One region of the Paenibacillus hexagrammi genome, then DNA from elsewhere that is predicted to be linked to it. Evidence: riboswitches for the same ligand, from Rfam matches in the RefSeq annotation. Region 1 holds a riboswitch; each other region holds the start of a gene.
The links. Region 1 has a riboswitch for cobalamin ahead of cobJ (precorrin-3B C(17)-methyltransferase). Riboswitches for the same ligand answer to the same signal wherever they lie in the genome.

Region 1 (7,351 bases):
AGGTCTTGGTGTTCGAGTTGTGTAAGAGACAACCGATGAAAATCCGAGCTCCTCGGCAATGCGGCGGGCAATAGTTTTGCGTCCTGAACCGCTGGTGCCGGTAATCACAAAGATCAGTCCTTGCGCACGTTGTTCGCTCATCATGATTCCCCCTCCAATCGAAAGTTGAAAGCGTCATCCTTACACTTTTATTATAGTATGAAAATTCCGAAAATTAAAGAAGGAATACGTCTTTCTATGCTTCTCATGTATAATAAAATGTTGAAAGGAGAGGCTTCCCCTGAATTTAAGATCATTCATACAATTGAATCAATCGCTACTGCGAATTGTGCTTGCGTTGTTCATTGCGTCTTCCGGCAGTGTCCTACTCTTGCTATTAAGGATCATATGGTCGCACAGCACGCTCTACCATTGGCTGATTCTGCCTAATCTCATTTTGGCTTGGATCCCGCTTGTGGCAGCTTTAGTCGTACGATATGCATGGCAAAAAAAGCGGACTTCCGCTTCGGCATTTTATTTGGACTGGCATTCTGGCTGCTATTTTATCCCAACTCCCCTTATATCATTACTGACATCGTTCACTTGACGTACTTAAAAACCTCAATTCCGATCCAATATGATATATTGCTTAACGCGCTGACGGCATTTACCGCTCTGTTAACAGGATTATTATCATTGTACATTGTTCACGAGATGTTCATGGAGAAATTTCGCTCACGTACCGCGTGGCTGTTTGTCGGCGTTTTGCAGTTTTTGTGCAGTATAGGGGTTTTTCTGGGACGTTTTTTGCGTTGGAATAGTTGGGATATTGTGAGCGATCCTGTAGAGATTGTACAAGACTCATTGGATACGATAGAGTCAAGCAGTTCGCTTATTTTTATCTGTGCCATGATGCTCGTCATGTGCTGTTCCTATCTGATGGTATATACCATGCTGCGATATAGAAGATAGCGACTTTTCTGGGAAGGAGGGCAGAATATGCCTAGCTATGCAAATCACAGTTTGGAAGCTACGCAATTCCTTCAGCAAAAGACAGGAAGCACGCAGTTGGATTGCTATACGTACATAGATCCTGAAAACACCGAAAAAAGCTTTTTCGTCGTAAAAACGTCGAATAAGGTGATTCATGTTTCTTTCTCCGAAATTGAATATAATCCATTAGATTATAGGAGCTTGCTAGAGGGCTTATACCAAGTAATCTATGAATAATGCGTAGACAAGCGATAGTATTGATGATAGGATATTTCTAATTGCATATTTGGAATCAGGTGCCAAATGAACCTTTCATTTGGTTAAAAGGGAAGTCCGGTGAAAATCCGGCACGGACCCGCCACTGTAACGATGGCCGAATTATTTCGGCATCTTTTCGCACGAAAGTCACTGGAGCGTTTGCTCCGGGAAGACGCGAAGAGACGGTAATCGAAGTCAGGAGACCTGCCTGGTTTATCAACACTGCAAACCCTACGAGGAATTAGGGAGTGTTAGAGAGCGGTTGCTCCTTTTTTCTTCTTTTTTGGCGCGCTAACCAAGCACTTCTAACATGATTCTGTGTTGGAAGTGCTTTTTTTCATGCTTACATATCGTGAAACTGGGTTTTAGACGGGCAATTTTGTGAGAGGGGATGAAGATATGAAAGGGAAGTTGCTGATTATCGGCTTCGGTCCGGGAAGCTTTGAACATATGACCAGGCGGGCACGCGAAGCGATTCAAGAGAGTGAGGTCGTTATTGGCTACAACACATATGTGGACTTGATCTCAGGCCTGCTCACAGAACAACAAATCGTTCGAACAGGCATGACGGAGGAGGTCAGCAGAGCGCAAGAGGCAGTCCGGCAGGCTAATTCAGGCAAGAAGGTAGCAGTCATATCAAGCGGTGACGCAGGTGTATATGGAATGGCTGGACTCGTCTATGAGGTGCTGATGGAGCAGGGCTGGACACGGTCTGCAGGGGTTGAAGTGGAGGTCATCCCGGGTATTTCCGCTCTACATTCTGCAGGCTCGCTGCTTGGGGCGCCAATCATGCATGATGCTTGCACAATTAGCCTCAGTGATCACCTTACACCTTGGGAATTCATTGCCAAAAGAGTTGAGGCGGCGGGGCAGGCCGATTTTGTTATCGCTTTGTACAATCCGCGCAGCGGAAGAAGGACGAGGCAGATCGTGGAGACTCAGAGAATCCTCCTTCAATATCGTTCACCGGATACGCCCGTAGGTATTGTCAAGAGTGCGTATCGGGATCGGGAGCATGTCATCGTCACGACGCTATCTGAAATGTTGAACTACGAAATTGGCATGTTGACCACCATCATCATCGGCAATTCAAGCACTAAAAATTACGACGGGCTCATGATTACGCCAAGAGGCTATCAGCGCAAATATACGCTTGGAGCAGAGATTCAGCCTCTGAAGCCTCATCAAAGACTTCAAGCGGAGGCAGAGCCTTGGGCGCTTGCACAAGAAGAGGCGTCACAGGTAATCGGAGAATCAAGGAATACAAAGCCGTTAGTTCCGGCGCTGGGGTTCGATGAAACTTTGCAGGTAAGGCCAAATCTACATGAACTGGCTGTGGAGGCGCTCCAACTCGTTTCCCGAGGAAAAGGAGAAGAATCGTGTGCTGCACCAGTGCAGCTACCAGCACAACTACAGGCACAAACACTAATATCAGCTGAACTACGAGCACAAACGCAAGTACAATCGGCGGTGACAGCGACGAAATCAATCTTTGAATTCGCGGTTAGCCCTGGAATTGCCAATAAAAAGCTAAGCAGTACACAGTTAGTAGCTTTGGGACAAATCCTTGGGGATCGCGGAGATATGGAATACACGCCGCATCATCAGTTGATCGTAAGAATTCAAACGGAGAATCCGGTAGAAATAACAGAGGAGCTTGAAGCGCTGGGACTTCTGCTCTCTCCTATTGGAGACCTAGCGCAAATCAAAGCTTGTGATTTTTGTAATCTGGAAAAAAGTGAATCCATTCCTTATGCAGAGGCCATTCATAAGCGAGTCGGCAATCTCGAGGTTCCCAAAGAATTAAAGATAGGTTTTAACGGATGCGGGATGGCATGCTACGGTGCTGTACAACAGGATATCGGTATCGTGTACAGGAAAGAAAAGTTTGATTTGTTTCTTGGGGGCAAAACGGTGGGACGAAACGCGCATCCTGCCCAGCCTGTAGCTGAAGGAATCGAGCCAGGAGAGATTGTCGAGCTTGTAGCGCGAATCGTTGAACGATACAAGACAGAAGGACATCCGAATGAAAGATTCCATAAATTTTATAAGAGGGTGAAGGAGATCGAAGGGTACCGACATCAGGAAGCGCAAGGCTTTGTCATCGAAAATGCGGCCTGCGGGGATTAATGCTTGGATCATTTGCAATAGAAGTTCAGGAGGAGAACGAGATATGAATGCAGTTTTATTTGTTGGTCATGGCAGCAGGGATGAAGAAGGTAATGAAGAGGTCAGGCAATTTGTAGCTGATATTTCTGCAAGAATGAATGGTTTTTTAGTGGAAACGTGTTTCTTGGAGTTCGTTCTGCCTACGATTTCACAAGGAATTGAACGATGTATATCGCAAGGAGCATCACGTGTGATCGTGATACCGATTATATTATTTGCTGCCGGACACGCCAAAATCCATATTCCTGCAGCGATCGACGAAGCGAAGCTGAAATATCCGCAAGTTCAGTTCACCTACGGGAGACCAATCGGTGTTCACGATCAAATTCTTGACATCTTAACCTCACGGATTCTTGACTCTGGGATCCAAGTGGAGCAGGAGCAAGAGGACACGGCTCTCCTCGTCGTAGGACGCGGAAGCAGCGATCCAGACGCAAACAGTGATTTGTTCAAAATTTCTCGGCTTTTGTGGGAACGCCTTAAGGTCAAATGGGTGGAGACCGCCTTTATCGGGGTAACGGCTCCGCTGATTGATGAAGGTGTTGAACGATGTATCCGACTTGGAGCAAAGAAGGTTGTGATTCTCCCGTACTTCTTGTTCACGGGTGTGTTGATTCAAAGGATGGAAAGTTTGGTTGAGGGGTACGGCGAGAAGTATGTAAACCATGAGTTTGTGCTTGCTCCCTATTTCGGCTTCCATCCGATTCTGAAGGAAATTCTCATAAGCCGGGCGCTAGAGGCCGTCCAGGATGAGGTGAAAATGAACTGCGATATGTGTCAGTACCGTTTGGAAGCGATGAAGCATATCGACCATGATCATCATCATGATCACCATGGGCTTCATGATGAGCACCATCATGACCATGGACATGTTCACCATCATCATCATCGTGAGCACAACCATGAACACCACCAAGAGCATCACCAAGAGCACGATGAACACCACCATCAACACCAAGAGGAGAATCTTGGCCTTGAACATAATCATCATCACCGTCATGCGGATGTGCACGAGCGTGATCACGTCCAAGATCATCACCATGAGGAACACAGCGAACAACACGAACACGACCATACACAGCTGCAAGACAGCATCCCCGTTCAAATTGGGGGTACAAAGATATGATTCTTGTCCTAGCCGGAACAAGCGATGCGAGAGAGCTCGCACTCCAAATTCGAGCTGAAGGCCATGCAATTCTGACGACGGTGGTTACTGACAGTGCAGCTAAAAGCATGGAGATGGAAGGACTTCCTGTCCTGACCGGCAGATTGACAGCGGAACAGATGCAGGAGCTCATTCGTGATAAATGCATCCGTGCCGTGGTCGACGCTACACATCCGTTTGCGGAGGAGGCTTCCAAGAATGCGATAGCGGCATCGCAGGAAGCTAAGGTTCCTTACGTTCGCTTTGAGCGCCAAAGTCTAACTTACGAACAGAGTGGTCTCATTACGATCGTCGATGATTACCAAGCAGCGGCGGAAGAAGCTGCGCAAAGAAGAGGCAATATTATGCTCACGACGGGCAGCAAAACCCTAGGCATTTTTGCGAAGCGCTTGTTAGGGCTGCCTGATACAACATTAATTGCCCGTATGCTTCCGCGCAAGGACAATATGGAAAAATGCGAAGAGCTGGGATTGGAGCAGAGGAACATTGTCGCGATGCAAGGTCCTTTTTCCAAAGAGCTGAATCAAGCGCTATACGCCCACTATAACGTTACACTGATGATCACCAAAGAAAGCGGAAAAGTAGGCGCGGTGGATGAGAAGCTGGAAGCAGCGCTGGAGATGGGCATTGAGAGCATTGTGATCGGCCGTCCGGGGCTGGAATATGGGACCCAGTACGCAGACTTTGACGGTGTGCTGCAGCATATCGGACAGCTTATTTTTAAGGAGGCATAGACCATGGAATTTCATACGGACTTTAAACCGCTAACCGTTCAGCCGCAGGAAATCGAGGAGAAGAGCTTCGAAATGATTACGGAAGAGCTTGGTGAGCACAGCTTCACAGAGGAACAATATCCGGTCGTTCAGCGCGTAATTCATGCTTCGGCGGATTTTGAACTGGGAAGAAGCATGCGGTTCCATCCCAGAGCAATTGAAGCTGGCGTTGAAGCAATTCGTTCTGGGAAAATTCTGGTTGCCGACGTGCAAATGGTGCAGGTGGGCATTAGCAAGCCCCGCATCGAGCAGTACGGCGGCGAGGTCAAAGTATACATATCCGATCAAGATGTCATCGAGGAAGCCAAAAGGCTCAACACGACACGTGCGATTATTTCCATTCGCAAAGCGATCCAAGAGGCGGAAGGCGGTGTTTTTGCCATTGGCAATGCGCCGACGGCGCTACTGGAGCTGATCCGCCTGATCAAAGAAGGCGTTGCGAAGCCCGGACTCGTCATCGGCGTGCCGGTCGGCTTCGTCTCGGCAGCGGAGTCGAAGGAGGAGCTGGCGAAGCTCGATATTCCGTTCATCACGAATATCGGCCGCAAGGGCGGCAGTCCGGTCGCCGTGGCTGCCGTGAACGCGCTGTCCATCCTCGCAGCGCGGATGGGGTAAAACAGGCCATGGACGAGCAAGCGAAGCCGCTCCGCCATGGCTACACCACAGGCTCCTGCGCGACCGCAGGAGCCAAGGCGGCGCTGCTGGCGCTCATCGAGCAGGCGCCGCAAGCGGAAGTGCGCATCCGTATCCCGATCGGGGATACGGTCGCATTTGCTCTGCACAGCTGCGAGTACACGCAGCTGTGGGGCGAGGCCGCCGTGATTAAGGACGGCGGCGATGACCCTGACGCGACGCACGGCGCTAAGATCATCGTGCGCGTGAGCTGGCGCGATGAGCCCGGCATCGCGATCGACGGAGGCATCGGCGTCGGGCGCGTCACGAAGCCCGGCCTCCCCGTGGAGGTCGGCATGGCCGCGATCAACCCCGTGCCGAGAAAAATGATTCGCGAGACCGTGCAAGAGGTGCTCGAGCAGTACGAGATGGAGCGCGGCGTCTACGTGCTCGTCTCTGTGCCTGACGGCGAAGAAATCGCCAAGAAAACGCTCAATGGGCGGCTTGGTATCATCGGCGGCATTTCGATCTTAGGCACACGGGGAATCGTGGTACCTTTCTCAACAGCTGCCTATAAAGCCAGTGTAGCTCAGGCGATCCGCGTCGCCGTCAAATGCGGCTGTGAGCATATTGTGTTATCCACAGGTGGCCGCACGGAGACTTACGGAATCAGCATGTATCCGAATCTTCCAGAGGAAGCCTTTGTGGAAATGGGCGATTTCGTCGGCTTCGCCTTGACGCAGTGCCAGAGGCAGGGAGTCCGCAAAGTGACACTAGTCGGGATGATGGGGAAATTCTCCAAGGTTGCTCAGGGAGTGATGATGGTGCATTCCAAGAGTGCCCCGGTTGATTTTAATTTTTTGGCACAGGTAGCAGTAGAGTCAGAAGCTTCCGACACTTTACTTGAAGAAATCCGAAACGCCAACACAGCGGCGCAGGTAGGCGATCTGATGGCGGCAAGCGGTCATCGCCGCTATTTTGAACGTTTATGCGAAAGGTGCTGCCGCGCAGGTCTTCTGGAGGTTGGGGGCGGAGGCTTCGATGAAATCGAAACCGTCATCATTTCCATGAAAGCAGAGCTGCTGGGTCAGTCCTCAATTCGAAGAGAGCCACAGGCTCTGTAGCATTGTACGAGCGGTGTGGCATCGTATAACGGTTGTCAACGTTTACACGCTAGATGATCCACATAACCGGATAGCAAGATACATGAATCAGCTCCGAAAACTATTATCATTTTGAATGGCATTATACACAGATAGGATGAATCGAATGAGCGGCACAATGAAAATGATTGGTATCAGCGGTAATGGGAAAGAGAGCCTGTTACCTCTGTATATGAAGTGGATAGAGGAGTGCGAGGTATTAGTCGGCGGGGAACGCCAGCTAGCTCTCTTTCCGGATT
Region 2 (7,351 bases), 2.2 Mb from region 1:
GGTGCGCACGAAGTCTTTGGCTTCGTCACTTTCATAGCTGATTCGATTCTTGGACAAGTAACCGTGCAGATTCATCGCACCTAGTCCAACAGAATGCAGCTCCCGGTTCGCCTTGGCAACACCAGGGGCGTTAGCAACTGTCGTCATGTCACTCACAGCCGTTAGTGCTGTCATGCCCTCGTGCACCGATTCGCGTAGCTTTTTCAAGTCCATCACATTCGCAATGTTAAGAGATGCCAGATTGCAGCTGATATCACGACGAATGATATTGTCAGCGCCGTAGTCACCGATCTCCAGAAGTCTCTTGAAGCTGAAAAATCTCCGTGCACAGATTGGACATCTTGATGGCGCCGATCTGTTTCAGCGGATGAGCCAAGTTCGCATTCGTTCGGTTCATAATATATGGATAGCCGGATTCCAGCTGTGTTGTCGCAATTTTTACCAGCATCTCACGAGCGCTCATTACGACTTTCTTCTTCACTCGAGAATCTGCGAGTAGTACGTCATACATCTCATCGAGATCCATGTCGTCCAGATGCTGACCGTATGCTTTATAAACGGTATAAGGAGCAAACACGTGAAGAGGTTGGTTCTCTTCAGCAAGCTTGTAGAATTGATTAGGAACAATTAATCCGATTGACAATGTCTTCAAACGCGTCTTCTCGTCAGCGTTAATCTTTTTGCTGTCCAGGAATTCCATGACGTCCCAGCCGAAGATATTGTAATAGGCAGCTCCTGAGCCTTTACGTTGACCCATTTGGTCCGCATAGGAGAATGCATCCTCCATCAGCTTCATGACAGGCATAATGCCTTTAGCCGCACGCTCAACGCCTTTAATCGACTCTCCGCGACCGCGCAGCTTGGATAAGTTAACGGCAACTCCGCCGCCAATTTTGGAAAGCTGCATACAGGTTCCGAGCACATAATTAATCGAGTTAAGGGAGTCATCCATCTCCAGCAGGAAGCAGGATACCATTTCGCCTCTGCGGCTCTTGCCGGCATTGAGGAAGGTAGGCGTTGCAGGCTGCAGCCTCTGCTCCATCATGGATTTGGCCAGATCTTTGGCTGTATGTACATCACCCCGCCCCAAATGAAGCGCTACAATCGCCACACGGTCCGCATAGTGCTCCAGATATTGCGTCTTGTCATCGCTTCGTAATGCATAATCCGTATAGAATTTGGAAGCCGCCATATAAGAAGAGAATTCAAACTGATAGTCGTGCGTGATCTTGTATATATCTTCAACCTCGGATGCCGAATATTTCTCGTACACATCCTCGTAATAGTTTTGTTCGATCATGTAACGAACCTTGCTTGCCGTGTCGGGAAAGCTCATGCTGTTGTGATTTACTTCTTCCATAAATACGCGAACTGCTTCTTTATCCTTCTCCAATTGAAAGAAGCCATCGGCACCACGCTGCAACAGCTCGTTGTTTAACTCAATATGCCGCAATTGCTTGCACCCCCTGAACAAATCGCTGTACATCTTGACGTGTTCCGGACAATTCGAATTTACTCAGCACCGGAACTCCGTATTTCTCTGCAATACGGTCGGCGCTCTTGGCGAAACCGTCTCCCCAATTCTTATTGCCGCTTGCTGCTACGCCTTGAAGTCTGGCATGATTCCGTTCCAAGAAGCCAGAGACCTTCTCCGGGATTTGACCAAAGCCCGTTGTGTAGGTTACAAGCACAAACGGCTCGTCCATCCTCAACGCTTCATCTATCTGAACGGCCGGCAAATTTACTTTTTTGATAAACCTGCGAACATTACCTGTCTTCGAATCGTAAGCAATCAGCATCGAAACTTGTCTCCTTTTGGCACATGAAAATGGCGCATTCGGCATGCTTGAAGGACCGAATACGCCACTATATGGACGAGTACATACTACTACATCTAGTGGGAGTCAGGACACCTTCCTATCAACCGTAGGGGTGTGTCAACGAACAGGCAGGTCTCCTGACTTGGCGTCATGGCTAGCGTCCGCCTTCCCGATTTGCAGTCCAAGAAACCTAAGCAAACCAGTGGCTTGTGAGACGTAAGCTCTGCCTAACAGTGGCGGGACCGCGCCGGATTTGCACCGGACTTCCCTATTAAGCTGCTGCGTTTCTATGAAACTAGAAGCACCTGTTCATTACGATATATAGTTGATAGATTCAAATTTATATCAATATATTGTGCTTGTCAATGAGAAAATCGACTTAGATTTCCTATAAAATAGTGTCATGTTGGGTATAACCCACCTACTATTCAGTACATAATATGTGGATAATGCCTTCCATATTTAGGGATTGACAAATGAATATTTCAAGCGAATCCTTGCTGTATCTGGCTTCATCCGGTTTGAAGGACAGTAAATTCTCACCCCATATATGGGGATATTCCCTGGAGGAATTGGGGATAAAGTGGGGATAAGGAGTGTCACAAATCTTTTGGAAATCTACGGATTGACATACTAGATATAGAGAAAAGACTACCCTCGTTCGATCGTACGAACGAGGGTAGTCTTTTAAGTGCCGTTTACAAGCTACGACAAAATTAGCTATTACGCTTTTGGAAGTCTACCATGAAATCAGCCAGTGCTTTGCAGGATTCGTATGGCACGGCATTATACGTAGAAGCTCTCAGACCGCCAACGCTGCGGTGACCTTTCAGTCCGACAAAGCCTTCTTGCTGCGTCTCCTTGATGAACTTCTTCTCAAGCTCTTCATCCTGCAGGCGGAACGTCACATTCATCATGGAACGGCTTCCTGCATCGACTGGACCGCGGTAGAAGCCGCCGCTTTGATCGATTGCGCTGTAAATCAAGCCTGTTTTCTCACGGTTCTTTGCTTCAACTGCAGTTAGACCGCCTTGCTCCTTGATCCACTTCAGAACAAGGTTGACCATGTAGATCGAATAAACCGGAGGTGTATTGTACAAGGAATTGTTCTTACCATGAATTTCGTAACGCAGCATCGTCGGAATCGTCTTCGGCAGATCTTGAAGCATGTCCTCTTTGATGATGACAACTGTCACCCCGGATGGACCCAGGTTCTTCTGCGCACCGGCATAGATCATGCCGAACTTGGATACATCTACCGGACGGCTAAGGATATCACTGGACATATCAGCAATCAGCGGCACATTTCCTGTCTCCGGATAGCTTTGGAATTGCGCGCCTTCAATGGTCTCATTGGATGTTACATGAAGATAGGCCGAATCTGGGTGAATCTGGATTTCGCTCAAATCAGGAATTTTCATGAACTTCTGTTCTTTGGAGCTGGCCGCGATCGCAACCTCTCCAAACAAGCCTGCTTCTTGAATCGCCTTCTCCGCCCATGCTCCTGTCAGAACATAGCTGCCCACCTTACCGGACTTTAAGAAATTCATCGGGATCATCGCGAATTGCGTGCTTGCGCCGCCTTGCAGGAATTGAACTTGATACCCGTCCGGGATGCCGAACAGCTCCTTCAACAGCTGCTGTGTTTCATTATGTACTTGCTCGTATTCGGCGCTGCGATGCGAAATTTCCATAATCGACATGCCAATTCCCTTGAATTCGACAAGCTCTTCCTGTGCTTTCTGCAGCACTTCGAGTGGAAGAGCCGCCGGCCCCGCATTAAAATTGTAGGCCCGATTTCCCATGAATAACCACACCTTTGCTTTTGTATTATGGCTATGATAGCAAGATTCGCTTCACGCATCAAGTAAAACCTTAGATGGAAATGCTAAGCTGAAGAGCATCCGCTGTGTTCGCAAATTCCATTTCATCAGGAGGATATCAATGCAAAATACGACAGCACAATCAGCCGACTTCCGACTATTCGTCGGCATTCGCCCTCCAGAGCCCGTCAAGGCAGCTCTGGAGGCATGGCGAAGCAGCGCCCATACAGCGCTGCCCTTCCAGAAGTGGACGCACCCTGAGGACGTCCACGTTACGCTCTTCTTCCTCGGCGACACCTCCGCCGAGGCTACTGATGCGCTGGCGCAGGACCTGCGCCAGCTGGCCGCGGCGCAGCCGCCGCTCACACTGCACGCCGAGGGTCTCGGCGTGTTCGGCCCTCCGGCGGCGCCGTCGGTGCTGTGGGCGGGCGTCGCCGGCGACCTCGATGCGCTGCACAGGCTGCAGCGCGAGGTGACGGGCGCCTGCGCCCGCCACGGCTTCGCGGCCGAAGCCCGGGGCTACCGGCCGCACATCACGCTGGCCCGCCGCTACCGCACAGCGGCGGGGGCATTTCGCCGCGCCGCGCTTGCGCAGGCGGCGCCTGCGGCGGTCTGGCCCGCGTGGCGGGTAGAGGACATCGTCCTCTACCGCAGCCACTTGGGCCGGCAGCCGTCGTACGAGCCGATCGGCGAATTCCCGCTCGGCGGATAAATAATTGCTGCTTGCTGCACAGCGGCAAGCAGCACGCTCACTCAGGATCTTATTGTAGTCTCTGGGTATGTAGATTCCCATATGTAGATTCCATACATAGAGACTGATATCTAGTCCTTGGCAACCAGATTCCCGTGTATAGATTTTGTGAAAATGTGCCAATCATTCGGAGTACGCCACTGCAATACTTTCATGGCAAATCTGCTCGAATAAGCAGTGAATTTTTCTTTCTCTGATCTTCCTAATTAAATTAAAATACAACCTTCAACCTGCCACTAAGTCCTGACCGCTCGTCGGTGCATTCAAATTCCTTAATCCAGCAGCACCTGCTGTGCCGGTCCGCGTCCTAGCTGAAACATCGTCTGCAATTGGCTGACGGTGTTTCGCTCGGTCGAGAGCGGCGGCAGCTCGTTCTCGGCAAAAAAACCGACGCCCGTCGTCTCTAGGGCATCCGTTAAAGCTTCCCCGCCTTCCAGCTCGCACAAGATAAATATCTTGTAGACGTGGTTCGGCGAGGGCGGATGCGGATGGCACTTCTTATCCAGAAGCGCCAGCAGCCTAACCGGCTTGACGTCGTAGCCGGCTTCCTCCTTCGTCTCCTTCACGGCGACCTCGGAGGGTGTGTAGCCGATATCCGCCCAGCCCCCGGCAACGACCATGCGCCGTCGGCTTTCTCCCGGACAAGAAGAATCTTGTCCTCCTGAAATACGACCGCTCTCACATCAACCTTCGGCGTCGCATAACCGCTGTCACTTGCAAAGAGCTCCTTTACCTTATCCACCGGTGTGTCCGTGAAATAGCTCATCATCTCCACACTGATGCTGCGAAGCATCTCATAACGCTCCAAATCGTACCCGTTCTCACCGTATTCCAGACCAGCTTGGGATATCGCTTGAATTTGTTTGGCCCATTCCAGCCAAGGAATGTTCATGTGCATTCCTCCTCTTTCTCCATGAATGCCCGCATACCGCTAAAAATCGACACCATCTCATCCAACTTCATTCGAACGAGTCCGCTGGAGGACGGACATACATATTCAATGCTAGACCGAACGACGGGGTTCGATTGAGCGCCCCAGACGATTCCTTTTCGACCGCTATATTGTTCATAGACTCCCTTACCGACAAAACAAACAATTCGAGGCTGGAACGTTTTTATTTTTTCACGAAGAGTCTCTCTGCCCTTCTTATACTCTTCCGGTTTGATCTCAGCAGCAGTCAATGTAGGTCTTGCGACAATATTCGTGAAACCGTAGCCGATATCCAGCAAATCTTGATCCTCCGCTGCCGAGTAAAGCCTATCGGTCAAACCTGCGGCATGCAGAATTCGATAGAACCGATTCGTTGGATTGGCATAGTGATGTCCGGTTTCACCTGAGCGAATGCTTGGATTATACCCAACAAACAGGATTCGCAGATGATGTCGGATATGGTCGGAAATTGGCCCCAATTCCATCTGAATTCAACCTACTCCTTTTAAAAGCGTTCAAAGGTATAGTATTTACGCTAATTTCAATTTGTAGCCCATGGCCATAGCTAGATCTAGAAATGCAGATAGCGAACCATACGCGATATCCATCTATGAACTATTCCCGTTTTCCAAGCACTGTCGCTAATTGCAGGAACGTGTCAATCGCTTTATGAATGCGAAGCTTGAGGTTTGGATTCATAGCACCTTCATCTAACGGCCCCATAAAGCTGATTCGTTGTTCGCCGCCAATTGAAATCCACTCCGGACAGTTAATACCATGCAAATTCCTCACTGTAGCCTGCATATGCTGCAAGGTGCTGACACCCACAGCCCCTCCAGCCGAGCTTACAGACAACACCGCTTTGCCGCCAATTTGATCTTGGCCTACGTGATCGAGAGCATTCTTTAACACACCTGTCATACTGCCGTGATATTCAGGAGAAGAAAGAACGATTCCATCAGCCTGCTGCATCGCTTTTTTCATAACAGACAATCCCTCGTGCTCGCCATTAATCTCATCAGGTGAGTAAAACGGCAGGGCAGTTTTGTATAAATCAATAAAAGAAACCTGGATTCCCTTGCTTTCCATGATCAGCTTGATATATTCGGCTAGCCTCGTGCTGCTGGCTTCTTTCCGGTTGCTTCCCGCTACAATGACAATTTTCATTAAAATCTCCTCTTTATCGCGTTTTTTCTTAAAAATAGATAATACCTAATACTAATTGAAAAAGCTGATTCTCTGGCAAATGTATGCCAAAGAACCAGCTGTTATGAGAGCAATCAAATAAGCACTTATGATTAGCAATCGAAGTACAAGGAGTACTCGTGCGGATGAATGCGGATAGAAACTTGTTTTGCTTCGCCGCGCTTAAGATCGATATAGTTATCGATAAAGTCTTGAGTAAATACGCCGCCTTCAAGCAAGAAGTCGGAATCAGCTGCAAGAGCATCCAAAGCCTCATCCAATGTACCAGGTACGCTGCGGATTTCTGCTTTTTCTGCATCGGACATTTCATAGATATTTTTGTCGAAAGGACCGTATCCAAGAGCACGAGGATCGATTTTCTTTTTGATACCGTCAAGACCAGCCATCAGCATAGCTGCGAACGCCAAGTAAGGGTTAGCTGTGCTATCCGGAGTACGGAACTCGATACGGCAGCCTTTAGGTGTAACAGCAGCGATCGGAATACGAACAGCCGCGGAACGGTTACCTTTGGAGAATACCAAGTTAACAGGCGCTTCGTAACCAGGAACCAGACGTTTGAAGGAGTTTGTACTAGGGTTAGTCAAAGCGATCAAAGCTGGAGCGTGGTACAGGATACCGCCGATGTAGTTAATTGCCAATTCACTCAGGTTCGCATATGCTCCTTTTTCATAGAACAAAGGCTCTCCTTCGTTGAAGATGGACATATGAACGTGCATACCGCTACCGTTATCGCCGAACAATGGTTTTGGCATGAATGTAGCTACTTTACCGTATTGTCTAGCTGTGTTGGACACGATGTATTTGTATTTAAGCAGGTTGT
Region 3 (7,351 bases), 2.4 Mb from region 1:
ATCACGACCGGACAACCATGCTTAGCCGCACCTAGAATCACGCCGACCAGTCCGGCGATCTCCAAACCGCCAATCTTGGCGAGCACATCCAGGACATCCTCACCAAGCGGGTCATGGACCTCCAACGCTCTTTGGACAACAGCTTGCTTATGAAGCCATGTCTCGTCATTGATCCCAGTCCCCCTGCCTACAGCAAGTCCGGCTTCAAGGCCGGTTAAAGCGCACAGCAAAGATGAGCTTGCCGTCGTATTCCCGATTCCCATGTCTCCCGTCGCAAACAAGGTGTAGCCTTTACGAACGAGGTCCTCCACCACCTCGACTCCGGCCATAATAGCCCGCTCTGCTTCCTCGCGAGTCATCGCAGCCTCGCGCACCATATTGCGCGTACCTTTACGCACCTTTTTCGAAACTAGCTGGGGATGCTCCAGATCGGCATTCACACCGACATCGACACAGACGACGTCTGCCCCAGCTTGTCTCGCCAATACATTGACCGCTGCTCCTCCTGCCAGGAAGTTCATAACCATTTGGGGGGTTACCTCGGCGGGAAACGCACTAACTCCCTCTTCGCATACGCCGTGATCTCCTGCCATGACGACGACAGCCTTTTTCTCAAAAACCGGCATCGTCTCCCCAGTTATACCCGCCACCTGTCTGGCTATCTCCTCCAGTTTACCCAAGCTTCCTGGCGGTTTGGTCAGCTGATTCAGATGTCCCTCTGCACGTGCGATGGCCTCCTCTTGAAGGGGCCCAATCCCTTGAATCACTTGTTCTATGTTTGACATCATGCATTTCTCTCCCTTTCAAGTTCATCACTTACCAGGCTGAAGCAAAATTTGCGGAACCTGCACCACCGGATGACGCAGCACCACCGGCTCCGTATCATAGATGCTTTTAATCATCTCACCTGAAATCATCGCCTCGGACGTTCCAATTCCAGCGATTTTCCCATCATGCAGCGCCATGAGGCGACCGCAATATAAAGCAGCAAGATTCAAGTCATGCAGCACCGCTACCACGGTTAGTTCCGTTTCCCGCTGCCATTCTTGGATATAGTCCATCATCTGGATCTGGTAACCGATATCCAAATAGGTCGTTGGCTCATCCAGCAAAAGCAGCCTCGGCTGCTGAGCCATAACCTTTCCCAACGCCACACGCTGCCTCTCTCCTCCGCTAAGCTGTTCCAAGGTGCGACCTTGAAGCCGCTTTAGATCCAGCTTTTCCAAAATCGAGTCTACTAGCTGCCCGGCCTCAGGGACATCATCTCCAAGCCAATTTTGAAACGGGTATCGGCCCATCTCGACGATTTCTCTAACAGTAAATCCCACAGGGGGCAGAGCATCTTGCTGCAGCACCGCTACACACCTGGCAAGCACTTTGCGCGAGTAGTTTCCTATCGGCTTTCCCTCTAGTCTAACGCTGCCCTTCATGACAGGAATAACGCCCGATAGCGTGCTGAGCAGTGTCGTTTTGCCGCTTCCGTTCGGTCCGATAACGCCAAAAAACTCACCTGGGTGAATATAGAAGCTTACTCCTTCCAGAACATTCCGCTTCTGAAAGCTTTGCGTCAACCCTTCAACCTGTATCATGAGATTCACCCTCTTTGCTTCTTTTTATCGCGGTGGAGCAAATAGGCAAAAAACGGGGCTCCTAAGCACGCGGTGATCACACCTAAAGGAATTTCTGTGGGACTTAGCAGCGTCCGTGCCAGCGTATCGGCCCAAAGCACATATATGCCTCCACCGATCATGGAAAGCGGTATAATCAACCGGTAATCCGGCCCTACAAGGAGTCTCACCAAATGAGGAATAATCAGTCCGACAAAACCGATTACACCAGCCACCGATACCGCAGCAGCCGTAACAAATGTAGCGACAATCAACACAATCAGCTTAGTCCTCTCGACGTGAACACCTACATGAGCCGCTTGCCTTTCTCCGAGTGACAGCACATTCAAAGACCTTGCGTACCCTGCTAGAATGCAAATACCGATCATCAAATAGGGAGTGATCGTCAGCGTATAGGACCATCCCCGCATCGCTAAGCTTCCCATCAGCCAAAACACGATTTCATTAATGACCTGCTTCGATAACGAAACCATGAAAGAAACAATCGCTCCCAAGAAAGCCTGCATAATCACACCGGACAAAATGAGCGTCTCCAACTTCAGCATTCCGTCCGTTTGTGCCAGCTTCAATACAACAAGTAGGGAAGCAAGCCCTGTAGCAAAAGCGACGATAGGAATCGACCACTGCCCGAACCAAGCATATTGTAGCCCGAAATAAATCAGGAAGGCCGCACCGACTGAAGCACCTGACGAAACGCCCAGCGTGTACGGATCTGCGAGCGGATTGCGCAGCACACCTTGGAAGGCAGCGCCAGCAATGGACAGCGAAGCCCCGACGAGAATGCCAAGTATAACCCTGGGCAGCCTTACCTTCAAAATGATTTGCTCCGAGGAAGCCGGCCAGTTGGTCTGGATATAATCTCCGGACCACGGGAGGTGCTTGCCTATAATTGCCGCTATCTGCAGCAAAGGCAGCTGTGCTGTTCCGATAGATAGACTGACTAGAATAGAAAGAAGAAGGAGTACACTCCCTACTCCTCCCCAAATCGCCAGTTTTCTTTTCATTTATTTCACCAATTCAGGATAAATCGCTTTCGCCATGGCAACCAATCCATCCGTCATTCTCGGCCCCGGGCGGCTGAGCAGATTTTGATCGATTCCGACTACGCGATTGTTCTTGATAGCGTCAATTTGGTCCCATCCACTGCGGCCGCGAATAATTTGATCGAGCGATTTTCCGCTTTTATCATCAACAACCCCTTTAGAGAATAGAATCACATTGGGATTTTGCTGAATGACCTTTTCCTCACTGATCTGATGCCAGCCTTTGACATCCCCAGCTGTATTGACGCCCCCGGCAATTTGAATCAGCTCGTCCATAAACTCGCCGCTGCCGACCGTCCAGCCTGCGCTGAATTCAATGTATACTTTCTTCTTCGATTCCGGCTTGACACCTTTCACAGCATCCTCGACCCTTTGACGGTCAGCATTCATTTTTGCCGCAACCTCTTCCGCTTTCTCCTGATGGTCGGTAATCTTCCCGAAGGTCAGCACATCGGCGATTGCATCATCCAACGTTTTCGGCTCCACCTTGAATACTTTTAGATTCATAGCCCGCAGCTTCTCCACCACATCCGTCTTCATGGATACACCAGTAAAAATGATATCCGCATTGGCCGCAATCAAAGCTTCTTCGTTCGGTTTTGTGATGCCTCCCATTTTGGGCTTGGTTGTCGCTTCAGCCGGATAGTCATCAAAATCCGATACGCCCGCAATCTGATCGCCTAGCCCAATTGCAAATAACCCTTCGGTTTCAGCAGGCGACACGGACACAATGCGCTGCGGCGCTTTTTCGAAGGTAAACTCTTTTCCTGTAGCATCCTTAATCGTGAGCGGATACTGCGTTTTCTTAGCTGCAGACGGCGCAGCACTCGCTGACGTGTTTACCGGCGGAGCGGACGATGCTGGGCTCGCTGACGCATTTGCGGCCGAAGCCGTTTCCGTTGATGGTGCAAGCGGCTCCTTCTTCGTCTCATTCGAATTACCGCAGCCGGCCAAACTAATTGCAGCCACAGCGGCTAATCCTATGAGCGCCGATTTCTGAAGGTACGGTTGTTTCATTCTCTGTTTCCCCCTTTACTTTGCTTTTTCTTCCTTCTCCACACGCAAAACCGCACAAAAAAACCCTCCGTTCCTATGAACGAAGGGGACGATAAATCGAGTCAGATGCCTATAAGGCTGCCACTGTTACCAGATTTAACGCCAACCTTTTCCTCGAAGGAAGTCGTGTACGGCACTACAGGCAGGTCTCCTGACTTACGGGCATCTGGTTCCCCGCCTTCCCGTTGTACAACAGTGGCATTAGGGGGAACTTTCCCGATTTTACAGTGGCGGGACCGTGCCGGATTCACACCGGCTTCCCTATTAAGCGGCAGTACTTTCATGAAGAATACTGCCCGCACCTATAGCTGCATATTATGAATGACCATAAAATCTCTTGTAAATTATAGATGAGTTCTTTCGAATGTACAAGCGGGTCTTCTGCTATTTTTCGGCAAGAATCTTCATGACCTGCTTGGCCTCATCCACTTTTTTGAAATTCTGCGGAATGAATGCGACCAGGCCTTTGCCATCCATGCCTTGTTCTTTCAGCCATTTGTTGCCTTCAAGCGGAATCCCGTACAGATGCTTCTCTGCAGGCTTTCCTTCTTCTTCGGCTATTCCCAACACTCCACCCGGGTAATCCTCGGGACTCACGATATCATCTAACTGCACAAAGCCGGCTTGCTTTGCCAGCAGCTGAAACTGCTCATCGCCCAGTATAAAGATTCCGTTACCTGCTGCTGCAAGCTCCACAATCATTTTTTCCATAGAAAAGATCGGAACCGCAACGACTTGAATGGTGGGTGCCTGTCCGATTTTTGCCGTTAGAGAAGTCTGCAGCTTTTCGCCGACATCACTTGGGAATCCATTAGGTCCCATTGCAAAAATCGGAACATCTGGTTTAGGCCCTCCGCATCCGGCTAACAGAACCATCATCATTACAATGCTTACCAGCAGCAACTTGATTTTCATACCTTTTCTCTACCCTCCATAAGTGTAAGCACGATGCTTCCTCATACGGCAATAAAAGCCGGCTTATCACCGACTTTTACGACCTTTGTTCATATATTCGTTTATTTTATGATCGAGCACGGTACTGAGCTCAACCACCACATCCGAGGTCATTTCTTTACCTTCGATAACTAGCTGCTCCAGCATAAGCCTAAGCGTATGAATCTCTTCTTCGAGAGGAGTAAGGGAGGCGGGTTTCTTCGCATGCTTGAATAACCAACTGCGACCCGAATCGTTCTCGCGAATTTGAAAATGTTTTTTATACGACGTAAGTTGATATTCCATAAAAGCCATGCTCATCCCTCCTTACTTCCAGAATACCAGTTTTTGTCCACAAAGAAAATAATTTTTTTAAAATATTTTACAATTTTTTGAGAAATTGTCCAATTCTCTCAAGCGCTTCGTTAAGCTGGGATACACTATACGCATAAGAGCAGCGCAGGAAGCCTTCTCCACCTAATCCAAAGACATGCCCGGGAACAGCCGCAACCTTAGCCTCATACAGCAAACGCTCAGCGAATTGTTCGGAGGTCATGCCCGTTGCAACAATGCTCGGGAAAGCATAAAACGCGCCCTGCGGTTCATGGCATTCCAAACCGACCTCGCGGAACCCTTTCACAACCAAGCGGCGGCGCTGATTGTACGATTCCATCATACGGTCCTTCTCTTCCAGACCATGCTTGAGCGCCTCATGCGCAGCTACTTGACCCATAACGGGCGCACACATCACCGTATATTGATGAATTTTGAGCATGGCCGAGATCAACTCGGAATGTCCGCAAGCATACCCCATACGCCATCCAGTCATCGCGAATGCTTTGGAGAAGCCGCTGACCAGAATCGTACGGTCCTTCATCCCCGGCATGGATGCGAAGCTGACATGCTTGTATCCGTAAGTAAGCTCAGCGTAGATTTCATCGGAAATAACAATTAAATCATGCTCTTCTACGACTCTAGCGATTGGCAGCCAATCCTCGTAAGTCATGATTCCGCCCGTTGGATTACTTGGATAACATAAGATCAGGATTTTCGATTTAGGCGTAATAGCCGCCCTCAAAGACTGCTCCGTCAGCTTGAATTGATCCTTGGCAAACGTTTCTATCCCTACTGCCTTGCCTCCGCTGATGCTGGTGATCGGCGAATAGGAGATGTAGCAGGGCTCGGGAATTAGAATTTCGTCTCCAGGGGTGATGAGCGCACGAAGGGCAAGATCGATAGCCTCGCTTCCCCCGACGGTAACAAGCACCTCATCACTCGGTTCATACGTGACTTGGAACGAATTATGCAGATACTCAGCAATAGCTTCGCGAAGCTCAGGTATCCCTGAGTTTGGTGAATATTTGGTCTTGCCCTGTTCCAAGGAACGAACGGCCGCTTCCCGGACATGCCACGGTGTGGAGAAATCCGGTTCCCCAACACCGAGTGAAATAATGTCTTCCTTGCTATTGCTGACCAGATCAAAAAATTTACGTATTCCGGACGGGGGAATCGACCTCACCGCGGGGGCCAGATATTCTTTCATGGATTTAGCTTGGCGTACGGTTGGTTCCTCTTTAATCATGGCGCACCTCTTTCTTACGGTGAGACGAGCAGTCGATGATCATCTTCCTGATCCTCGAATATGATGCCGTCTTGTTTGTATTTTTTCAAAATAAAGTTCGTTTTCGTTGACAGAACCCGATCAATCGGCGAAAGCTTATTGGAGACGAAAGAGGCAACTTCTTTCAGCGTCTTTCCTTCAATCTCCACCAGCAGGTCATAGGCGCCGGACATCAAGTAGACGGATTTCACTTCCGGATATAAATAAATCCGTTCAGCAATCGCATCAAAGCCGCGACCGCGTTCCGGTGTAATCTGCACTTCAATAAGGGCCGTAACCTTCTCGTCGTCCACCTTGCTGCCATTAACAACCGTGGCGTACTTAACGATGACCTTTTCCGCTTCCATCTCTTTGATCGCTCGCGCCACCTCGGCCTCCGCCGTTCCTAACATCGTGGCAATCAGCTCCGCGCTCCGGCGGGCGTCTTCTTTCAGTATTTCGAGAATTTTAAGCTTCAAAGCATCCATGGTTAACCCTACCTTTCATTCCATTGGTTAAATGTTCATCTTCCCATCTTACAATGAACTGCTGTCCGATTCAATCTGTAAGCGCAGAAGGACGAGGAGAATTTTTTTATAATCATCCTTTCGGCCCGTTCCCGACATCCAGACATAAAAAAACCATGAGACTGAACACGTCCCATGGGCTCCTCTAATCCATTATTTATGCAACAATGTGCTGAACTTAAGCTCCGCCTTAAGCAGCTTGCACACATTTCCTTCAATTTCCCGGTGTCGGTATGCAGGCAGTACATGAACTTCAATGTCTTCCTTCATACTACCAATTCCAATTAAGTCTTGTTCATCGTACACCGAGATCACATTTTTACAATCTGGAATATCAAATTTATTTGTATATGCTTGTATAAACATCTGGAGTTGATTGTCACCGGGAATTTCGTTAACGTAAGCAATTTTCATGGATAACATCCGCCTTCCATTTCATTAGACTCCTTATATAATTATACGAACGGTTGCATAATTATGCAATATAAAATAAAAAAATGGTTCCTAAGAACTGTAAGCCCATTCTCGGAACCCTTAGCTTTAAAATATATCCATGCTCAGATA
Region 4 (7,351 bases), 1.8 Mb from region 1:
CAAAATAGAGCCAAGCTTATCATCGCCTGTAATGCTGATACTAATAGCGGTTGTGGCTGGAGAAGGCGCTTGCTGGGAAGACGGCTCTGCCGTTCCTCCGCCACTTGCAGATGGCTGATTCGCTGAGTCTGCATTGGAGGAGGGCTCGACTGACCCTAGCATTGATGAAGAGGTGCTAGAGGCCGTCTGGGACCCGCCCGATGCAGATGTATCGGCACTAGACTGCAGAGTGTCTCCTTGTTCAGATGTATTGGCACTAGTAGACCGCTGGGGGGCTCCTTGTGATGATGCATTGGCATCGAAGGTTTGTGCTTCTCCTTGCACGGTTGGATTTGCATTGGAAGAGGATTGGGCTCCTCCTTGTAGCGTGGCATTCGTACTTACGGATGCTTGAGCTGCACTTGTACCTGCGGCAGCCGACTCCGTACCGCCACTAAGCAGGCTCGAGCTGCCTGCTGCAGAGGCAGAGCTGCCCGGTTGACCTCCGTTGGAGGACATAGTTGGGTCCGTATCCTGCTGTGCCGATTGATCAGCAGGTTTCGGGCCAGAGTTGTTTGTGCTGCTTACATGGAGACTGCCTGCCTTCGCATCGCTTCCATTTGCGGCTGCCAGGTCAGATGAGCCAGCTTCCTGCTTGATGTGTGAACCGCAGCCTGAAGTAACAAGCATGCATGCTACTCCAAGCAGGATATACCATTTATTCATGATGAATCTCCTATCGTCATTTCTCTCAAAAAGGCAAGAAGGAGCCCCTTACAAGAAAGGGCTCTTCTTATCCTCAGCGATTCTTACTTTTTTGTCAATTCATAAGCTCTAACAGCTACGACAGCAGCCATCTCTCGAGTTGCCGAATCCTGCGGCAGGAATCTGCCGGACTCGTCGCCTTCCATGAGTCCTTGCTGTTGAACAGTTTGGATGTATGGTGCAGCGCCTTCAAATGCTTGATCTAAATCCGAGAATGAATCGGTCGCAGCATCAGCAGTTTCCAAATGCAGCGCTCTGGAAAGCATGATCGCCATTTCTTGGCGAGAGATCGCCGCATCCGGCGCGAAGCGGTCGTTGCTTACGCCTGTGGCGATACCCTTAGCTACTGCCTTCGCCACGTATCCTGCATACCAGGAGTCCGGCGCTACATCAGTAAAGCCAGTATTTACATCGGCAGAAGGAGCTTCACCCAGGATTCTCAGGAGGATCGCAGCGAATTGAATTCGAGTGATTTGTTTTTTAGGTTCAAAGGATGATTTTTCTCCGCCTGTTCCCTCAATTATATGATAGGCAGCGGCCTTCTTCACGGAAGGGAGTGCCCACGCTGCTATATCTGTTTGGTCTGCGAACACTGGAGCTGTTTCCGGCTGAGCTGGCTGGCTCACGTGGCTCGTGGACTTCAGGTAATTCTGGTATGCACCAAGTGCCATCAACGATTGCTCTGTAGCGATAACCTCCGATTGACCGTCCTTCGTATGAGGGAAAGAGCCGTCGCTCAGCTGCAAGCCTAGCAAGTAGGCCAGCATGCTTTTGTCACCGGAATGGAATTGCGGGTTGTTGACAGGATCAATACCGCTGACAGAAAGGCCCCAGATGACCTGCGCAGTGCTTTCGGCATTTTCCACACCCTTCAGTGTGAAACCGCCATCGTCGGCTTGCTGCGCGCTAAGCCATTTCACGGCTTTCTCCATGGCCGTTATTACGGTCGACTGTTCCTTGTAAGGTGTGAGTGCCGCCAACGCTGCTGCGGTCAAATCGGGCTCACCCTTCTCGCCCTTCGCCAGCGGCCAGCTGCCGTCTTGGTTTTGCGCATCAAGGATCCATTGCAGCAGCTTTTCTGGTGTCCATTTCGCTTCTGCCGGGAGGTCATAGGAACCTCCGTGTAATGCAAGCAGCCCATAGATCGGGCCATTGGTGCCCTGAATTTCCATTTGTTCGTTATTGTAGATGCGTTCGATCAGGTTAAAGCCGCCTATCGACTGAGGATTGCCTCCGGCAGCCTGAACGCTTAAAGCTAACCGTTCATAATCCGTCACTTTGCGGAATGTACCGTTCTTTTCCTTCAGCATGGCTATCACACTATCTAGATAGTTCGCGCTTACCGGCACACCTGCTGTATGGAGGGCATACGCCGACCAGTCACTGAGCTCGACTCCGTTCTTCAGCCACTTGGAAGCACGATCGATGGCAGGTCCAACATCTACAGAGGTGCCAGTTGTTGGCTTTTGCTCCAGTTTGGATCTATTAATAACAGCAAATTTCGTAAAATGGTTGACTAACCCTGTGACTGTTCCAGTCTCCGCATCAATGACAGCCGGGATTGGAATCCATTCACCGGTCTCCTCGTTTAGCCAGACTAGCGCCAATTGACTTAAGTCCTCGGCTGCGAGTGGTGTTTTGATCGAGATTTGAACGGGCTTGGCGTAGGTCAGACCTTTGGGGCCGAATTCAAAAATGGGTGAAACGAGCTCTTCGCGTTCTTGTGATGAAAGCTTGTTGACGGTAATGATTTTGCTTTCAGCTAGCGCATTCTCTGGGATTTGCAGCTTCACTTCTGATTTGGCGTCAGTAATTTCAGTTGCCGTCTTCGCTTGTGCTGTCTTTTCCAATGCAACCGCATTGCCTGCCAATTCTTTCTTGAGCGCTTCCGCAGCGGAAGCGGACATTTTCTTATCCGCATTGACAATCACTGCAGGCTTGGAAATTTGTTGAATTGGTTTCTTGTTGTCGTAAGCCAGCTCCAGATTTTTCACTTTATCTGCGACTTCAGAGGTAGATGTTCCTGTTGCTGTAGTCGCTCCACCGCCTACTGGGGAAGGTGCGTTCAAATCATTGCCACCGTCTTTCGTATAACGCCAAGATACGGAGTCGCCGGACTTCAGTAGTACCGAGTCTGCGCCTGTACTCAAGTAGCTGCCGTTAACTGCGTACATCCATCCGCTTAGCGGCCCCTCGTCGAATTCTCTTAAACCGTCTATGCCCTGCACATATGCGGTTGAGCCCGAGCCCGATGATTGAACACGGTTTGCTCCCAACGTGCGAATCAACAAAGAGTATGGTGTGTCGCCGCTCTGTAAGGCAACCGACCTTGTGGAAAGGATGGTTCCCTTATTACTATCACCTGTCACGGAGAGGTAGACGATTGGGCTTCCTCCCGTATTCGTGCCTCCGTCTACTCGGGGCTGAATGGTAATCGGCTGCGACATATGGACAATGATCGGAGTGCTGTTCGCCTTGTACCCTGAGATGTCCATATCATACGATCCAGCAGGCAGACCCGCGAATGTAACTGTGCCCTGGCTGTCCGTTACCGCTGTTAGTCCGCCGACTTTTACTTGGACGCCTTCCGCTGGTGAAGGCGTGTCGAAGCCGGATGTTTTTAGAATATTTACGGTGAAAGATTCGTTCGCTTTCGGCTGCGAAGGGTTTAGTGTTATGGAATTGACCAGGAAAGTGGTCGAGTTCCAGTCAGTATCAAATCCGCTGAAGTAAACGACCGCTCGTTCACCTGGGTGAAGCGTATAGTCTGCCATCCCTACCATAGGAATGGTCCATTTGCCTTGGCTGTAGATCGCGTAGCTCCATGCATCGGCATCGGATTCGATGGATTGCAGATACCCGTTATCTATGTGCTTATGAATCTGATGCTCTACCAGGATGTTTTCGATACTATCCAACAAATTAGGCGAGTTCGCCGCATCCACAGCAAAAGTTTGGGATGAACCCTCAATTTGAATCATAGCTGTGCCCACTTCAAAAGACTTGGAAGCAGCAGCGATCTTAGGTGCAGTCCCTGTCTGATAACCTGACACTACTGCTTGATAGGTTCCACCGGAAAAACCGGCGGGGAATTGAGCGACACCGTAGGTGTCTGTCTGCACGGTTTGCCCGTTTATCTCCACAGAGACGTTCTCAGCCTCTTTGATATTTTCTTGATGGTTTTGATAATCATACACGGATTGATAAACCGTTACTGTAACCGCCTCACCTGCAACGGGCAAGGCAGGGTCTATCGTGATCGACTGAACGAGTGCTGTACTATACCCTGTGTAGTACAAATACACGTCATCGCCAGCACGCAGTTGGTAATCGTGCATGTTGGTGGCACCAACGGTTGCGTAATCCCATGATCCTTGACGCTTAACGTTGTAATACCACCATGTGTTACCGGTTCCACTTATGCCGTTAACGGCATGGAAATAATGACTTCCATCTGCATCAAATGATACGCCCGAAGCCTGCAAAACCTGCACAGCCGCATCAAACGCATTACTCGCCGTCACCGCTCCTTCGGCCAAAATACCTGCCGGACCTGCGACGTGAACCGTCACACTCGCATCCGAAGATGACCCACCGCCGATGACGGGTACAGATACATACGACCCGCTGTTGCCCCCGGTAAACGCATCATAATCCACTAATGCCATTAAAGCCTGACCAGTTGCACCTGTATCCGAAGCACTGCTACTTGTAAGATGGACGAAGCCGCCGTCACTTCTGCGGTAGGTAAACAGATAGCTGAGCGGATTTCCGTTAGCTTTGGTAAAGCTGGCGCTGCGCGCGTCTACACCTGCTGCGGAAAGTCCAATAATCACCTGTGCGGTACTCTCGGAATTTTCCCCGTACTCGGTAAATCCTCCGTTGTCTAATTGCTTCGAAGAGAGCCATTGAACGCCGCCTTCAATCGCTTGCTGGACAACTGGCAAGTCTTTATACACGGAAAGGGCTTTAATTGCCGAAGCCGTGATATCGATGCTGCTATCGCCACCTGACGAGAGCGGGAAGCCGCCGTCGGCGTTCTTTTGCGTGAGCAGCCACGCTGCGATTTTATCCGGTTTCCACTTCGCTGTTAACGGAATATTGTACGCTCCGCTGCTTAAGGCTTGCAGGGCATAAATCGCACCGTTGCTGCCTTGCGCCGTCAGTACATCGCTGTTATAGATGCTCTGAATCAGATTGTACGTCCCGGTTCCCGTTACAACCTGCTCGGGATTACCGCCTGCAGCCTTCACGGCCAGTGCTATCCTTGCGTAATCGGTGACGTTGTTGTATTGGCCGTTTTTTAGTCCGACCTGACTGCTGACCGAGGATAAATACGATGCCGGTACCGACTTACCTGCTTTCGCTAGCGCATAGGCATCCCAATCGGTAATGTTGTCTCCGTTCGCTGCTAATAGATAGCCAGCTGCATCCTCTATCGCTTGCGGGACGGTTACAGTCCCTTGATCTCCTTGATCCGCATACACCGGCACAGCTCCGCTAAAAGCGGAAATGAGCAAACACCAGATCAGCAGGATCATGCTTACTTTTTGTACGACTTGCTTTCTTTCCATCCGTTGTTTCGTCCTCTCTCCGTGAAATAAAAAAGCACCCCAACATGAAGAAGGGCTGCTGATTACGCTTTACGCATAGATTAGCTGGCCAGATAGATGTACAAAAGGAAGTACACTCATGCAGCCGTTTCCCCCTCTCCTATTCCCGCGTAGGCGATGGTACTGACATTCAACAGATATCCTGACTTGCGGATCGTAGCTAATCTCCCGTCTTCCCATCCTTCTTAAAAAGGATAGTGACATCTTGAAAGCAGCTCCCCGCTTACAGTGGCGCGACCGTGCCGGATTCTCACCGGACTTCCCTGTTTGGTTACCGAATGCGGACTGAAAGGCCTTAGCATACGGTTCACTTTTAATCACTAAAAAGAATACCATGCGCTTGGATTGGCGTCCAAGGTTTTTTCGTGAATTTTTGACAAAAATCGAGAGGATTTTCAAATGACCGAGCACTCAGAAGATTCAACAGGACACTTTCAATGAAATTGATGCACATGCAAAAAGGAGCTAGCCCTGGTTTAGGTGGGCAGCTCTTTGGTTTTGTTATCCTGCGTTACTTCGCTGATTTTACACAGAGTTGCAGAACTAGCACTTTGATCTCGCCTCTAGTAGTTACTGCGGAAAAATCAGCGTAATGGCCGTACCCTTCCCTTCCTTGCTAAGAACGCGCATCCACTTGCCTGCGCCGTAATGCAGCGTTAGCCTTTTGCTTGTATTAAAGAGTCCTACATGCTTGCCTTGCATAGAGTCTGACTCAAACGACGCGCGAATGCGCTTCAGCCGTTCAAGCGGTATTCCCGGTCCATTGTCGATGATGGTAACATGCAAATTTGCACCATTCATGCGGCACTTGACCTTAACAGCCAGTTGGTCTTGTGCAGCAAGACCGATATGAATGCTGTTCTCGACTAGCGGCTGCATGCTGATTTTCACGACACGGCAGTCCTTCATCTCCGCCCTCGTGTCCCAGATCACCTGCAAGCGATCCGAGAATCGGGTCTTCTGCAGCTCGATATAGCCTCTCACATTGGCAAGCTCATCGTGCAGCGTTACCGCATCATCCGTTCCCCGCAGCGCATATTCCAGCAGGTCGCTGAGCTGTTCGATCATGACGCACGCATCATTCGGTGAACGCGTCAGTTGGAAGGCTTTCCAGTAAATCGAGTGCAAAGTGTTGGACATAAAATGAGGGTTCATCTGCGACTGAAGCGCTTTAAGCTCCAAAAGTTCCATCTTTGCCTGCCGCTCGGAGAGCTGGATGCGCAAATATTTTTGCTCCAGGAACGTATCAAGAATATTTTTGACGATTAGCTCGTACACGTCTTGAATCTTGTCCGGCATGGCAGGGACGGTGTCATCATGGCGATCGGCATGCTCCAGCACATGGACGATTTGCGTAACTTGTCGGTAATTTTTCCTAGTGATCCAGAGAGCGTAGATGATACTCAGCAGCAAGGAGAACACGGATAGCGCCAAGGTAATGTACACGATCATCCTCGGAAGGCTGTACAACGCTTTGGTCGGGATGACGGATACGGCTATCCAAGCCAGGCGCGGGGATTGCTTCATTGTAACTAAAGCGCCGCCTAAGGAAGAGCGGATCAAATGCCCTTCTGCTAGCTGCTCAGACTCTGGCAGCGGGATGCTGCCTCCGAAGCTGTCAGAGGTAATCAGCGGATCGCCGCTTGGGTCTGCGATATACGAATAGCTGCCCTGCCAGTCGTTAAACAAATTCAATGATTTGGCGAAATAGGAAGGCAGGACATTCATCACAATCACGCCGCGGGGATGCCCGTCCTCATTAAGTCCCCCGAACGGCTGATACACGGTTAGCACCTGCGTGGTGCCATTAGGGTCAGAGCTGGCCACTAGCTCGCGAGGCTGTGTAACCAGTTCTTCTTCTCCACTGAATACCTTGGACTGGTAAAAGGTGTACCAGCTCGTATCCAGCACCGAATCCATCTGGGCAATGCCGTCACGCGAACTTAAAAACCGCCCTTGCGAATTCTCATAATAAATATAAATGGAATGGATGT

Region 2: another riboswitch for cobalamin. It lies ahead of nrdI (class Ib ribonucleoside-diphosphate reductase assembly flavoprotein NrdI); the one in region 1 lies ahead of cobJ (precorrin-3B C(17)-methyltransferase).
Region 3: another riboswitch for cobalamin. It lies ahead of L0M14_RS04580 (ABC transporter substrate-binding protein); the one in region 1 lies ahead of cobJ (precorrin-3B C(17)-methyltransferase).
Region 4: another riboswitch for cobalamin. It lies ahead of L0M14_RS23750 (S-layer homology domain-containing protein); the one in region 1 lies ahead of cobJ (precorrin-3B C(17)-methyltransferase).

Annotation. Positions count from the first base shown of each region.
Region 1 is NZ_CP090978.1:3,354,790-3,362,140, reverse strand. It holds gene L0M14_RS15230 (guanylate kinase) at 1-144, opposite strand, end outside; gene L0M14_RS15225 (DUF1361 domain-containing protein) at 481-951, shown strand; gene L0M14_RS15220 (hypothetical protein) at 979-1,209, shown strand; cobalamin riboswitch at 1,250-1,456, shown strand; gene cobJ (precorrin-3B C(17)-methyltransferase) at 1,630-3,360, shown strand; gene L0M14_RS15210 (sirohydrochlorin chelatase) at 3,404-4,525, shown strand; gene cobK (precorrin-6A reductase) at 4,522-5,298, shown strand; gene L0M14_RS15200 (precorrin-8X methylmutase) at 5,302-5,952, shown strand; gene L0M14_RS15195 (cobalt-precorrin-5B (C(1))-methyltransferase) at 5,961-7,073, shown strand; partial or broken gene cbiE (precorrin-6y C5,15-methyltransferase (decarboxylating) subunit CbiE) at 7,219-7,351, shown strand, end outside.
Region 2 is NZ_CP090978.1:1,117,782-1,125,132, reverse strand. It holds partial or broken gene nrdE (class 1b ribonucleoside-diphosphate reductase subunit alpha) at 1-1,453, opposite strand, end outside; gene nrdI (class Ib ribonucleoside-diphosphate reductase assembly flavoprotein NrdI) at 1,440-1,799, opposite strand; cobalamin riboswitch at 1,931-2,144, opposite strand; gene serC (3-phosphoserine/phosphohydroxythreonine transaminase) at 2,537-3,625, opposite strand; gene thpR (RNA 2',3'-cyclic phosphodiesterase) at 3,765-4,355, shown strand; partial or broken gene L0M14_RS05070 (NUDIX hydrolase) at 4,667-5,286, opposite strand; gene L0M14_RS05065 (mismatch-specific DNA-glycosylase) at 5,283-5,804, opposite strand; gene L0M14_RS05060 (NADPH-dependent FMN reductase) at 5,941-6,492, opposite strand; gene glnA (type I glutamate--ammonia ligase) at 6,624-7,351, opposite strand, start outside.
Region 3 is NZ_CP090978.1:999,660-1,007,010, reverse strand. It holds gene cobT (nicotinate-nucleotide--dimethylbenzimidazole phosphoribosyltransferase) at 1-788, opposite strand, end outside; gene L0M14_RS04590 (ABC transporter ATP-binding protein) at 813-1,589, opposite strand; gene L0M14_RS04585 (FecCD family ABC transporter permease) at 1,595-2,632, opposite strand; gene L0M14_RS04580 (ABC transporter substrate-binding protein) at 2,633-3,688, opposite strand; cobalamin riboswitch at 3,852-4,048, opposite strand; gene L0M14_RS04575 (hypothetical protein) at 4,112-4,642, opposite strand; gene L0M14_RS04570 (aspartyl-phosphate phosphatase Spo0E family protein) at 4,709-4,975, opposite strand; gene L0M14_RS04565 (aminotransferase class I/II-fold pyridoxal phosphate-dependent enzyme) at 5,043-6,242, opposite strand; gene L0M14_RS04560 (Lrp/AsnC family transcriptional regulator) at 6,257-6,748, opposite strand; gene L0M14_RS04555 (hypothetical protein) at 6,941-7,201, opposite strand; gene cysK (cysteine synthase A) at 7,328-7,351, opposite strand, start outside.
Region 4 is NZ_CP090978.1:5,196,950-5,204,300, forward strand. It holds gene L0M14_RS23745 (DUF4430 domain-containing protein) at 1-705, opposite strand, end outside; gene L0M14_RS23750 (S-layer homology domain-containing protein) at 789-5,318, opposite strand; cobalamin riboswitch at 5,473-5,662, opposite strand; gene L0M14_RS23755 (cache domain-containing sensor histidine kinase) at 5,928-7,351, opposite strand, start outside.